DNA from 3 places in the Allobosea sp. 124 genome. Region 1 is predicted to be linked to each of the others. Evidence: predicted binding sites of a transcription regulator. Region 1 holds the regulator's gene; each other region holds the start of a gene.
What was found. Region 1 encodes PhoB, which activates phosphate uptake and scavenging genes when phosphate is short. Its sites were predicted from a motif close to TGTCATNNANCTGTCAT; they were not measured.
Positions count from the first base shown of each region.

Region 2: ugpB (sn-glycerol-3-phosphate ABC transporter substrate-binding protein UgpB) is a predicted target of PhoB. The motif match lies at 3,142-3,158, and genes of this name have one in related genera.
Region 3: C8D03_RS25280 (ArsJ-associated glyceraldehyde-3-phosphate dehydrogenase) is a predicted target of PhoB. The motif match lies at 2,434-2,450, and genes of this name have one in related genera.

Region 1 covers NZ_PZZM01000001.1:1,260,758-1,265,371, reverse strand. The annotation lists gene pstB (phosphate ABC transporter ATP-binding protein PstB) at 1-618, shown strand, start outside; gene phoU (phosphate signaling complex protein PhoU) at 650-1,369, shown strand; gene phoB (phosphate regulon transcriptional regulator PhoB) at 1,528-2,226, shown strand; gene C8D03_RS06000 (YnfA family protein) at 2,364-2,684, opposite strand; gene C8D03_RS05995 (TIGR03862 family flavoprotein) at 2,883-4,097, shown strand; gene C8D03_RS05990 (tetratricopeptide repeat protein) at 4,173-4,614, opposite strand, start outside.
Region 2 covers NZ_PZZM01000001.1:1,723,937-1,728,550, reverse strand. The annotation lists gene ugpE (sn-glycerol-3-phosphate ABC transporter permease UgpE) at 1-697, opposite strand, end outside; gene ugpA (sn-glycerol-3-phosphate ABC transporter permease UgpA) at 697-1,578, opposite strand; gene ugpB (sn-glycerol-3-phosphate ABC transporter substrate-binding protein UgpB) at 1,731-3,056, opposite strand; gene C8D03_RS08035 (fumarylacetoacetate hydrolase family protein) at 3,261-4,439, shown strand; gene C8D03_RS08030 (PfkB family carbohydrate kinase) at 4,436-4,614, shown strand, end outside.
Region 3 covers NZ_PZZM01000001.1:5,329,130-5,333,743, forward strand. The annotation lists gene C8D03_RS25265 (LysR family transcriptional regulator) at 1-801, shown strand, start outside; gene C8D03_RS25270 (arsenate reductase/protein-tyrosine-phosphatase family protein) at 933-1,784, opposite strand; gene C8D03_RS25275 (arsenate reductase ArsC) at 1,841-2,359, opposite strand; gene C8D03_RS25280 (ArsJ-associated glyceraldehyde-3-phosphate dehydrogenase) at 2,494-3,537, shown strand; gene arsJ (organoarsenical effux MFS transporter ArsJ) at 3,542-4,614, shown strand, end outside.

The sequences.
Region 1 (4,614 bases):
CTGCGCATCTTCAACCGGATTTACTCGCTTTATCCCGAACAGCGCGCCACCGGCGAGATCATGCTCGACGGCCGCAATGTCATCTCCAACGACATCGACGTGAACGAGCTGCGCTCGCGCATCGGCATGGTCTTCCAGAAGCCGACGCCGTTCCCGATGTCGATCTACGACAACGTCGCGTTCGGCATCCGCCTCTACGAGAAGCCGCCGAAGTCGGAACTCGACGACCGCGTCGAAGGCGCGCTGCGCCGCTCGGCCTTGTGGGACGAGGTCAAGGACAAGCTCAAGACCTCCGGCATGGGCCTCTCGGGCGGCCAGCAGCAGCGCCTGTGCATCGCCCGCACCATCGCGCAGAAGCCGGAAGTGATCCTGTTCGACGAGCCGACCTCGGCGCTCGACCCGATCTCGACCGGCAAGATCGAGGACCTGCTGGAGCAGCTCAAGAGCGACTTCACCATCGTGATCGTGACCCACAACATGCAGCAGGCGGCGCGTATCTCGCAGTACACCGCCTTCATGTATCTGGGCGAGGTCATCGAGTTCGCGCCGACCAACACGATCTTCATGAACCCGAACAAGAAGCAGACGCAGGACTACGTCACCGGCCGCTTCGGCTGAACCGCACGCGCTGCACAGGGATAAAACGTCGATGACCGAACATATCGTCCGTTCCTACGATGCCGAGCTCGAGGGCTTGCGCCGCAGCCTTGCCGAGATGGGTGGCATGTCCGAGCGCATGCTCGGCGACTCCACCGTGGCGCTCGTCCGCCGCGACACCACGCTCGCCCAGAAGGTGATCTCGGCCGACCAGCGCCTCGACAACCTGCAGCGCGATGTCGAGGAACGCGCCGTGCTGACCATCGCGCGGCGCCAGCCTCTCGCCAACGACCTGCGCGAGCTGATCTCGGCGATCCGCATCGCCGCGGACATCGAGCGCGTCGGCGACCTCGCCAAGAACATCGCCAAGCGGGCCGTCGCGATCTCCGGCCAGTTTTCGCCGCCGCACCGCGCCGTGGTCGGGCTGGAGCATATGAGCCGGCTCGTCCAGGCCCAGCTCAAGGACGTGCTCGACGCCTATGCGGCCAACAACGAGCAGAAGGCGCTCGAGGTCTGGCATCGCGATGGCGAGATCGACGCGCTCTACACCTCGCTGTTCCGCGAACTCCTGACCTATATGATGGAAGACCCGCGCAACATCACCTTCTGCACGCATCTGCTGTTCTGCGCCAAGAATGTCGAGCGCATCGGCGACCACACCACCAACATCGCCGAGACGATCCATTATCTCGTCACTGGCGAGTCGCTCGACCTGAACCGACCCAAGCTCGACACCACCGACATCAGCGTCGAGGCGGTGACGGGAAACTGAGATAATTTGACTGCGCTGAGGTCTCCCGCGTCATGGTCGGGCTTGTCCCGACCATCCATGTCTTCGCTGCTCGAATGCGGTGTTCAAGATGTGGCTGCTCGCCACGAGGGCGGGCATGACGGTGTGCATCGGCCCAGAGACCGAAATGGAACCGCGCCATGCCCGCCCGCATCCTGATCGTCGAGGACGAGGAGCCGCTGACCCTGCTGCTGCGCTATAATCTCGAGGCCGAGGGCTTCGAGGTCGACAGCGTTGCGCGCGGCGACGACGCCGAGTTGCACCTGCGTGACAACACGCCCGATCTGGTGCTGCTCGACTGGATGCTGCCCGGTCTGTCCGGCATCGAGCTCTGCCGGCGTCTGCGGGCGCGGCGTGACACCGAGCGGGTGCCGATCATCATGCTGACCGCGCGCGGCGAGGAGACCGAGCGCGTGCGCGGCCTCGCCACCGGCGCCGACGACTATGTCGTCAAGCCGTTCTCGCTGCCGGAGCTGATCGCGCGCATCCAGGCGCTGCTGCGCCGGGCCAAGCCCGGCCATGTCGCCGGGCTGCTGACGGCGGGCGATCTCGAACTGGACCGGACGACGCGCCGTGTCCGCCGTTCGGGCCAGGAGCTGCATCTCGGGCCGACCGAGTTCCGTTTGCTCGAATTCCTGATGCAGGCGCCGGGCCGGGTCTATTCCCGCGCCCAGCTGCTCGACGCCGTCTGGGGCCGCGACGTCTATATCGACGAGCGCACCGTCGACGTCCATGTCGGTCGCCTGCGCAAGGCGATCACGCCGGGCGATGCCAAGGACCCGCTGCGCACGGTGCGGGGCGCCGGCTACGCCTTCGACGAGACCTTTGCGCGGGCCTGAACGCGGCCTTTTCCGTCATGCCCGGGCCTGCCCCGAGCATCTCTCCCCCAAGCCTCTCTCTCCCACAAGCCTCTCTCCCACAAGCCTCGCTCCGCGAAAATTCTCGGGTCTGCGCTTCGCCCGGGAAGGACGCTCGTTCACCGCGGCGCTGCGATGATGATCGCTGCGCCGGCGAGGCAGACCAGCCCGCCCGCAATGTCCCAGCGATCGGGCCGGAAACCCTCCACCGCCCAGAGCCAGGCGAGCGACGCGGCGATATAGACCCCGCCATAGGCCGCGAAGGCGCGCCCCGCCGCATCGCTCTCGACCAGCGTCAGCAGCCAGGCGAAGAGCGCGAGGCAGGCCAGCCCTGGCAGCAGCCACCAGACCGGCTTGCCCAGCCGCATCCAGCCCCAGAATGCGAAGCAGCCGGCGATCTCGAAGACGGCGGCGCCAAGATAGGCGGCCATGGTCGGCATGATGGCTCCGATTGTTCTTCCCGGCAGGGTGCGGCAGGTCTAAGCCATGACGCAGTTTTGTTGAACCGCGCGGTCATCCCGGCCGAAGCGCAGCGCAGAGCCGGGATCCATTCCTGACGCTTGCCCGGAAACGCGCTGGCATGCCAGGGCCTTGCCGCTGTCATCCGGGACGATGCGCGATCTCGATGGGTCAATCGCATGTCTGACATCGCCATCATCGGCGCAGGCCCGGCCGGGCTGATCGCGGCGGAGCGGCTCGCGCAGGCGGGCCACCGCGTCACCCTCCACGAGCGGATGGCCTCGCCCGCCCGGAAATTCCTGCTCGCCGGGCGGGGCGGGCTGAACCTGACTCATTCCGAGCCGCTCGACGCCTTTCTCGGTCGCTACGGCGCGGCACGCGACTGGCTCGAACCGGCGATTCGCACCTTCCCGCCGCAGGCGCTGCGCGATTGGGCCGACGGGCTCGGCGCGGAGAGCTTCGTCGGCTCGAGCGGTCGCGTCTTCCCCAGGGCGATGAAGGCCTCGCCGCTGCTGCGGGCCTGGCTCCGGCGGCTGGACGGGCTCGGCGTCCGGCTCGAGGCCGGGCGACGCTGGACCGGCTGGGCGCAGGACGGCGCCCTGAGCTTCGAGGGGCGCGACGGTGCCTTCACCGCCACACCCGATGCGACGCTGCTTGCGCTCGGCGGGGCAAGCTGGCCGCGGCTGGGCTCCGATGGCGGCTGGGTTCCGCTGCTGGCGGAGAAAGGCGTCGCCATCGCACCGCTGCGGCCGGCGAATGGCGGCTTCGCGGTCGACTGGTCTGCAACGCTGCGCGAGCGTTTCGCCGGCGCGCCGCTGAAGCGCATCGTCATCCGCTTCGCCGGCCGCGAGGTTGCGGGTGAGGCGATGCTGGATCCCCATGGCATCGAGGGCGGCGCGATCTATGCCCTGTCTGGACCGCTGCGCGGGGCGATCGACCGCGACGGCTCTGCTGCGATCGCGATTGATCTCCGTCCCGATCTCGACCTCGCGCGGCTGACGGAGAAGCTGGCTAAGCGCCGCAAGGGCGAGACGCTGAGCAACCATCTGCGCAAGGCGGCTGGTCTCTCGGCGGCGGCCGTCGCCGTGCTGCGCGACGCTGCCGGCGGCAGGCTGGACGAAGCGCCGGCCGCGCTGGCGGCGGCGATCAAGGCGACGCCATTGCGGCTGCTCGGCCCGATGCCGATAGCCCGCGCCATATCGAGCGCCGGCGGCATCGAGGCCGCCGGGATCGACCCGCATTTCATGCTGAAGCGCCTGCCGGGCGTCTTCGCCGCCGGCGAGATGCTGGATTGGGAGGCTCCGACCGGCGGCTATCTGCTGCAGGCCTGCCTCTCCACGGGCGTCGCGGCGGCGTCCGGGATGGAGCACTGGCTGGGGACGCGGAAGGAGTGACGCGGAGGCTCCCGGTCCTGTTCGGCCAGGGGTCTCGGGTCCGGGCTTGGCTCTTCCCGAGAATGACGCTGCCCCTTACCGACCTTCCGCCTTCTCAATCGCCTGGTTGAGATCCTGCCATTCATGACAGCGGCCGCAAAGCTGCGTGAGCCTGGCCAGATTGGCCTTGGCGGAGGCCATGTCGCCGGTCTCGATGAACCACTCGCCCTGATATTCGAGCGCCGGCATGAAGGTCGGATCGTAGCGCAGCGCGGCGTCGTAATACTGCTTCGAAACCGGGTAGTTCTTCAGCTTGCGGTGCGAGAAGGCGATCCAGTTCAGCAGCACCGGCGAATCCGGCTTGGTGATCAGCAGCACCATCAGCTTCTCGATTGCCGGAGCGTAGTTCTTTTCCTCGATCCAGCGCCGGGCCTGGCGGTAGTCGGCGTCCTCGTCGAGCACGGTGTAATCCGGCCCGACGGCGAAGGCATGGGCGGCCATGGTCAATCCCGCAAGCAGCACCAGAACAGACCGCCAG
Region 2 (4,614 bases), 460 kb from region 1:
TGACGATGGTCTGCATCGAGTCCTTGGTCGTCACCAGCAGCGGCCAGAGATACTGGTTCCAGCCATAGATGAACTGGATCACGAACAGCGCCGCGATCGTCGTGATCGAGAGCGGGATCAGCGTGTCCTTGAAGAACCTGAACGGGCCAGCGCCGTCGATCTTCGAGGCTTCCAGCAATTCGTCGGGTATCGTCATGAAGAACTGCCGGAACAGCAGCGTGCCCGTCGCGGAGGCGATTAGCGGCACGGCCAGCCCCTGATAGGTGTCGAGCATGCGCAGATCGGAGACGACCTTGAAGGTCGGGAAGATGCGGACTTCCACGGGCAGCATCAGCGTGACGAAGATGATCCAGAACGCTGCCATCCGGAACGGGAAGCGGTAATAGACCACCGCATAGGCCGAGAGCACCGAGATGAAGATCTTGCCCAGCGCGATGGCCATCGCCATGATGAACGAGTTCAGCATCATGCCGAGCACCGGCTCGCGCGTCGTGCCCGAGGTGCCGATGAACAGGATGCGGTTGTAGTTTTCCAGGAAATACGGTCCCGGATAGAGCGGCAGCTTGCCGTTGATGATGGTGGCTGCATCCCAGGTCGAGGCGACGAAGGTCAGCCAGACCGGGAAGGCGACGATCAGCACGCCGATCGTCAGGATGATATAGGCGATCAGATCGCCGAGACGCCGGTCCTCGACCATCAGTAGCTGACCCTGCGCTCGATGAACTTGAACTGCACGGCGGTCATCGCGATCACCATGACCAGCAGCACGACCGATTGGGCCGCCGAGCCGCCGAGGTTCGAGCCGCCCTTGCCGTCCGCGAAGACCTTGTAGACCAGTGTCTCGGTCGCGCCCGATGGGCCGCCGCCGGTGACGGTGTCGATGATGCCGAAGGTGTCGAAGAAGACGTAGACGATGTTGACGACGAGCAGAAAGAAGGTCGTCGGCGAGAGCAGCGGGAAGACGATCGTCCAGAAGCGCCGCATCGGCCGCGCGCCGTCGATCACGGCGGCCTCGATCACGCTCTTGGGGATCGACTGGAGGCCGGCGAGGAAGAACAGGAAATTGTAGCTGATCTGCTTCCAGGTCGCGGCGAGGATGACGAGCAGCATCGCGTCATTGCCGTTGAGGCGGGGATTCCAGGCGATGCCGAGATTCGACAGTCCGCGCGCCAGCATGCCCAGCGAAGGATCGAACATGAACAGCCAGAGCACGCCTGCGACGGCGGGCGCCACCGCATAGGGCCAGATCAGCAGCGTCTTGTAGATCTCGGCGCCACGGATCTGGCGGTCCGCCATGACCGCGAAAAGCAGTGCCAGCGAGAGCGAGAGCACGCAGACGAAGCTCGAGAAGATCGCCGTATTGATAAAGGCGCGAAGATAGCCAGGGTCGCTGAACAGAAGCTGGTAGTTCTCGAACCAGACGAATTCGGTCGATGTTCCGAAAGCGTCTTGCAGGAGAAAGCTCTGCCACACGGCCTGGGTGGCCGGCCAGTAGAAGAACACGACCGTGATCGCGAGCTGCGGCAGGAGCAGCATCAGCGGAATCGTCAATCCATTGAAGAAGGCGTTCTTCTGCATCAAGCGCTACTCATGTCATTCCGGGGCTTCGCGAAGCGAAGAACCCGGAACCCACGACCGGGTGAGAGATGTCAACGGAGCAGTCCGGGTGGCCTGCCCCGTCGTGGGTTCCGGGTTCGGCCCTTCGGGCCGCCCCGGAATGACGAAGAAGCTCAGCGCGACGCGCTGCGCTCGAACTGGCGCAGCATCTGGTTGCCGCGCTCGACGGCGGCATCGAGCGCTGCCTTCGGGGTCTTCTGGCCGTTCAGCGCCGCTTCCATTTCCTCCGACCAGATGTCGCGGATCTGGACGAGGCTGCCATAGCGCAGGCCCTTCGAGTTGTCCGTCGGCTCCTTGTTGTTGAGCTCCAGGATCGGGGTCTCGAGATAGGGCTTGTCCTTGTAGAAGCCCGACGCCTTGACCTTCTCATAGGCCGCCTTGGTGATCGGCAGATAGCCCGACTCGGTGTGCAGCTTCACCTGCCGGTCGACATCGGAGAGGAAGGTGAAGAACTTGGCGACGCCCTTGTATTCGTCGGCCTTCTTGCCACCCATCACCCACAGCGAGGCGCCGCCGATGATCGAGTTCTGCGGCGCGCCGGCGGCTTCGGGGTAGTAAGGCATCGCGGCATTGGCCCAGTCGAACTTGGCGTTGGCCTTGACGTTGCCGAAGAAGCCCGAGGAGGTCAGCATGATCGGGCATTCGCCCGAGGTGAAGCGGCCTTCACCGGTGTTGGTGCGGCCGGAGTAATCGTAGACGCCGGCCTTCTGCAGCTCGGCCAGATTGGTCCAATGCTTCAGGAAGAGCGGGCTCTGGTTGAAGTTGAGCACGGCGTCGAAGCCGTCCATGCCGTTGACCTTGGTCGACAGCGGAATGTTGTGCCAGGCGCCGAACTGCTCGATGTTGGCCCAGGGCGCCCAGGCATTGGTGAAGCCGCACTTCTCGAAGCCGGCCGCCTTCAATTTCTTGCCGGCTTCGAACACTTCGGGCCAGGTCTTCGGCGGGGCGTCGGGGTTCAGGCCGGCCTTCTTGAAGGCGTCCTTATTATACCACATCACCATCGAGGAGGAGTTGAACGGCATCGAGAGCATCTCGCCCTTGGCCGTCGAGTAGTAGCCGGTGATCGCCGGCAGATAGGCCTTCGGATCGAATGCTTCGCCGGCTTCCTTCATCATCTCGTGGACGGGTTTCACGGCGCCCTTGGCGGACATCATCGTGCCGGTGCCGACCTCGAAGACCTGCAGGATGTGAGGGGCGGTGCCAGCGCGGAAGGCGGCGATGCCGGCGTTCAGTGTGTCCGGATAGGAGCCCTTATAGGCCGGAACGATCTTGTAGTCCTTTTGCGAGGCGTTGAAATCCTCGGCCAGTTTCACGACGACATCGTTGTTGGCGCCGGTCAGCGCATGCCACCATTGGATTTCGGTCTGGGCTGCCGCAGGCGCGGCACCGGCGAGCGCGAAAGCGGCGACGGACATCAGGATGCGAGATTTCACTGTCATCATTATCTCCCTTCCGCCCTCGGTTCGCTTTGGGCGGCTGTTCTTGTTGGTGCGCAAGCTAGCATGAAGGGCGGGCGACGTTTCAATGACAAAATCATGACAGGCGCAAGCGCCTGATCGGCGCATCCCTGTGCGGAGGCCCTTGCACATTTGCCCGGAAGGCGCTGTTCTCCCCGGCCATTGCGCCCTCGACGGATCCCCGCCATGCCAAACCTCTTGCTGACGCCAGATCAGACCCTGCCGAATGATGCTGCCGCTGCCACCTTGCTCGGCCGCGTCTGGCGCCCCGATGTCGGTGGCCCGGCGGTCGTGACCTTGCGCGACGGCCTGCTCATCGACATCAGCCGCGCCTTTGCCACCAGCCGCGACCTCTGCGAGGCGAAGGACCCGGCCGCGGCGCTGCGGGCGGCGCCGGGCGAGCCGATCGGGACGCTTGCGGAGATTCTGGCGAACACCCCGGTTGACGGTCGCGATGCTGGCAGGCCCTGGCTGCTCTCGCCGCTCGATCTTCAGGTCGTGAAGGCGGCCGGCGTCACCTTCGCGGTCTCGATGCTGGAGCGCGTCATCGAGGAGAAGGCACGCGGCAATCCGGCGGCGGCCGTGGCGATCCGCGCCGAGATCGGCAAGCTCATCGGCGACGATCTCTCGAAGCTGAAGCCCGGTTCGCCCGAGGCGATGCATCTCAAGGAGGTGCTGATCAAGCAGGGCGCCTGGAGCCAGTATCTCGAGGTCGGCATCGGGCCCGACGCTGAGATCTTCACCAAGGCGCCGCCGATGTCCTCGGTCGGCACGGGCTTCGATGCCGGCCTGCACCCGGCCTCGACCTGGAACAATCCCGAGCCCGAGATCGTGCTGGTCGTGGCGTCGGACGGGCGTATCGTCGGCGCCACGCTTGGCAACGACGTCAATCTGCGCGATGTCGAGGGACGCTCCGCCCTGCTGCTCGGCAAGGCCAAGGACAACAATGCGGCCGCCGCCGTCGGCCCCTTCATCCGCCTGTTCGATGCCGGCTTCACGCTCGACCATGTCCGCAACACCACGGTCACGCTGACGGTCGAGGGCGAGGACGGCTTCACGCTCGAAGGCTCGTCCTCGATCGCCAAGATCAGCCGCGATCCCGCCGATCTTGCAGCGCAGATGATCGGCCCGCATCACCAGTATCCCGACGGCGCGGCGCTCTATCTCGGCACCATGTTCGCGCCGATCAAGGACCGCGACACGCCCGGCGGCGGCTTCACCCACAAATACGGTGACGTCGTCACCATCGCCGCGCCCGAGCTCGGCGCGCTGGTCAACCGCATGCGCCGCACCGACGAATGCGAGCCCTGGACCTTCGGCACCTCGCATTTGATGCGCAGCCTGGCCAAGCGCGGGCTGCTGTGAGCGCAGCCGACATCCTCGTCGTCGGCGAGGCGATCGGCGATTTCATCCCGCGCGACGCCGAGGGGCGGCTCTACGAGGCGGTGCTGGGCGGCTCCGGCTTCAACGCGGCGCTGGCGCTCGCCCGCTTCGGCGCGCGGCCGGCCTATGCCGGGGCGCTCTCCACCGACGCTCTCGG
Region 3 (4,614 bases), 4.1 Mb from region 1:
CTGCTGGAGGACCATCTCGGCTGCCTGCTGTTCCAGCGAACGACCCGGGCGCTGACGCTGACCGATGATGGACGCGTGTTCTACGACCATGCGCAGCGCACGGTGGAAGCCGCCGCCGAGGCCGAAAGCGCCGTCGGGCGGCGCAAGGGCAAGCCGTCGGGAACGCTGCGCCTCGCCTGCGCCGGAGTCTTCGGGCGACTGCACGTGATCCCGCGCTTGCCGCGTTTCCGGGCCCGCTACCCCGACATCGAGATCGCGCTGACGATGAACGACGGCTTCTCCGATCTGGTCGAGGAGGGCATCGATCTCGCCATCCGCGTCGGCGAAACGACGGACGCCTCGCTGATTTCACGCCGGATCGCGACCTCGCGCCGGGTCCTGGTCGCGACGCCGGAGTACCTCGCCTGCCATGACGCTCCCCGGCATCCCGCGGACCTCGCCGGACATGACTGCATCGTCTACGATCGCCTGCTGACCGGCGCGCGCTGGCACTTCGCCTCTTCGGAAGGACAGATCTCGGTGGCGGTCGCCGGTCCGGTCCATGTCAACAACACGGAAGCCGTGCGCGCCTGCGTCCTGCAGGGGCTCGGCATCGGCTATACGCCGATCTGGCATTTTATCGACGGCGAGATCGAGAACGGCAGGCTGGTGGTTCTGCTGCGCGACTTCGAGCCTCCGCCACAACCGATCAGCGCCGTCTACCCCTCCCGCCGCTTCCTTCCCCCGAAGGTGCGCGCCGCGATCGACTACTTCGCCGCCGAGTTCGATCTCGATCCCAGACTCGGCATCACAGCGGTTTGAGCGGACCGGCCTCGATCCAACCGGCATCTTCGGTTACGATGCGCCACTCGATGAGACCGTAGACCATGTTCTGGCGGACACTCTTGGTCGGCTTTGTGAGATCACCACATCGGTCGCGGCGGCCTTGATCGTCACGCGGCCCGCTCCAGCGACCTGTCGGTGGCCCCGTCCATGCGGCCGATCGCCTTCAGTACGGGCTCGAGCTCGGCGAGCCTCATCTGTTCGAACGGCAGGTTGACGAAGGCGGTGACGCGCGCCGTCGAATCTCGATAGCTCTGGAGGAAGGCAGCGCGCCTGGCGGCTTGTGGACCCGACACGGCAGCCGGATCATCCAGGCCCCAGTGCACCCGCATCGGGACGCCGGAGAATGCCGGGCAATCCCCTTCCGCGGCATCGTCGCAGACCGTGATGACAAGATCGAGTTCGGGCGCATCGGAACCAAGGAACTCGTCCCAGGACTTCGATCGCATCGCCGCGATGTCGTAGCCGAGATCGTCCAGCAGGCCGAGGGCTAGCGGATGCGGCGCTTCCTGCGGGCGGCTCCCCGCCGAGAAGGCCAGAATCCGCCCGAGGCCTTCTCTATTGAGGACAGCCTCAGCCATGATCGAGCGGGCCGAGTTGCCAGTGCAGACGACGAGCACGCGCAGCGGCCTATCACTGACGACGAACTCGCGCCGTGCTGGAATGGCTGCGGCCATATTCTCGCATTCTACCGGCCTTTCAGTGCAGCAGGCATCCGACAGGAACGCCAGGAGGGCGTTGGCGCGAGAGGCCTGAGCCGCGAAGATGACGTGCCTCCCCTCGCGGCGTGATATCAACAGGCCGACCTGCTCCAGCGCCCCCAGATGCGTGGAGAGGGTGTTGTGCGCGACAGCAAGCAGGCGACCGATATCGCCGGCCGCCAGACCATGCGGCCGATACCGCATCAGCAAGCGGAAAATCTCCAGCCGCGTCGGCTGCGCCAACGCGGCGAGCAGCGCCACGGCCTCCGGAGAGTCCAACCTCGATGCCTCCAATCTCGATGCGTCCAATCTTGGCGTCACGCTGCATCATCCTTCCTGCCCAGGTCCTTCCCGATTGAGTCGAGCCGGTGCTGTAGCGCCATGCCGTGCAGCGTCGCGAGCGGCAAGCTCGAGAAGATCGAAATCCGGTTGTTGAGCATGCGGTAGGCGTCCGCGAAGGCAAGCGCCTTCTGCACATCCTCGCCTTCGAAGGCGGCGGGATCGGGCAGCGTCCAGAGCGCCAGCATCGGGTTGCCGGGCCAGGCCGGAGGCACGGCATTGGCGGCGGTTTCCGACAGCGTGAAGACGAAGTCCAGTTCAGAAGAGCCGGGTTGCGCGAATTCGTTCCAGCTCTTGGGGTAAAGGCCGGTCAGATCGTAGTTCAGAGATGTCAGAAGCCTGACGACGAAGGGGCTGACCTCCGAGCGTGGCTGGCTGCCGGCGCTGAACACGGTGAACTTGTCACCAGCGAGCCGCCGCATGATGGCTTCCGCCATGATCGAGCGCGCGTGGTTGCCCTTGCAGACGAAAAGGACCTTGAGGGGAGCCGTTTTCATGAATCGACCTCGTCGTGTCGGTTGATGTCGACATATAAACTGCCCTATCAATATGTCGAAGTAAACCGACATATTGACATATTGCCTTCATCCGGGTGATGGACGGTCCAGCAGCATCGGATGGAGCGGGGATCATGCGGGTCGGTATCAACGGCATGGGGCGCATTGGGCGCCTGGCTCTGCGGGCGGCGCTCGGCGCGGTCCAACGGCAGAGCGATGATCCGCGTGCCGGCAACCGGCTCGACGTCGTTCATCTCAACGAGATCAAGGGCGGGGCGGCAGCGACCGCCCATCTGCTCGAATTCGACAGCATGCAGGGGCGCTGGCGAGCCGATGTCGGCCACGAAGGCGAGAACTCCATCCGGATCGACCATCGGCGGATGAGGTTCACCGCCGAGGCCGCGCCGGGCGACGTCCCGTGGGGAGACCTCGGCGTCGACGTCGTGCTGGAATGTACCGGCAAGTTCCTGACGCCGGCTGCGATCGAGGGCCATCTCAAGCGTGGCGCCAAACGCGTCATCGTGGCCGCGCCGGTCAAGGATGTGTCGGTCCTGAACGTCGTCATCGGCATCAACGAGCACCTGTACGACCCTGCCAGGCACCCGATCGTCACGGCCGCCTCATGCACCACCAACTGTCTGGCGCCGGTGGTGAAGGTCGTGCACGAGAACCTGAGAATACGGCACGGACAGATCACCACGATCCATGATCCGACCAACACGAACGTCGTCGTCGATGCACCCCATAAGGACCTGCGCCGGGCACGCTCCGCGATGCTCTCCTTGCAGCCGACGACGACGGGAAGCGCGACCGCGATTGCGCTGATCTACCCCGAGCTGAAGGGCAAGCTCGACGGCCACGCCGTGCGCGCGCCTGTGCTCAATGCCTCCCTGACCGACTGCGTCTTCGAATTGGAGCAGCCGACGACGGCTGCCGAGGTGAACGCCCTGTTCGAGGCCGCGGCCAAGGGGCCCCTCGCCGGCATCCTCGGCTTCGAGCCGAGGCCCTTGGTCTCGATCGACTACCAGCGCGACACGCGTTCTGCGATCGTCGACGGGCTTTCGACACTCATCACCGACGGGACGATGCTGAAGGTCTACGCCTGGTACGACAACGAGATGGGCTATGCCTGCCGCATGGTCGACCTCGCCTGCCATCTCGAACAGGCCGGGATCTGAGGCGGTGCAGAATTCCGCCGCCAGCCGGGGCACGCGCAACTACGCCATCGTCACAGCCGCCTATTGGGGCTTCACTCTGACGGACGGCGCGCTGCGCATGCTCGTGCTGCTGCACTTCTTCCGGCTCGGCTACTCGCCCTTCACACTCGCCTTCCTGTTTCTGCTCTACGAGGCGGCCGGCATCGCCGCCAACCTGATCGGCGGCTGGCTCGCGGCGCGCTACGGCATCACGCGGATGCTCGCCATCGGGCTCTCCATCCAAATCCTCGGCTTCGCCCTGCTCTCGGGCTTGTCGCCAAGCTGGACTGCTGCGGCCTCGGTGGCATGGGTCGTGATGGCTCAAGGGGTCTGCGGCGTGGCCAAGGACCTGACCAAGACGGCCTCGAAATCGGCGATCAAGCTGGCCGAGGCTGCCGCGAAGGCAGAGGACTCGGAGGGCCGCCTGTTCCGCTGGGTCGCCTGGTTCACGGGCTCGAAAAACGCGATGAAAGGCATCGGCTTCTTCCTGGGCGGGCTGCTTCTGGAGTCGCTGGGGTTCAGGGTAGCGCTCTGGACCATGGCGGCCCTGCTCGCGCTGATCCTGCTGGGCGTCGTCACGTCACTACCGCCGATGCTCGGCAAGGCCAAGGCCAGCAAGAACACCCGCGAGCTGTTCGCCAAGAGCCGGGGCGTCAACCTTCTGGCGCTCGCGCGCGTCGCGCTGTTCGGAGCCAGGGACATCTGGTTCGTCGTCGGCGTGCCGGTCTTCCTCTACGCATCGGGCTGGACCTTCACGATGGTCGGCACATTCCTGGCACTCTGGACCATCGGATACGGACTCGTGCAGGCCGCCGCGCCGGCCTTCGTCAGGCGAAGCTCCGACGGGTTGTCGGCCGAGGTACCGGCCGCACGGCTCTGGTCGCTCGGCCTGGCCCTCGTGCCGGTCGCCATCACGGCCATGCTCGCCAGCGGGTCCGGCCTGCGGCCGGATCGTGTTCTCGTCGTCGGGCTATGCCTGTTCGGATTCGCCTTCGCCGTGAACTCCTCGCTCCACTCCTATCTGATCCTGGCCTATGCCGGTTCGGAGAAATCGGCAGA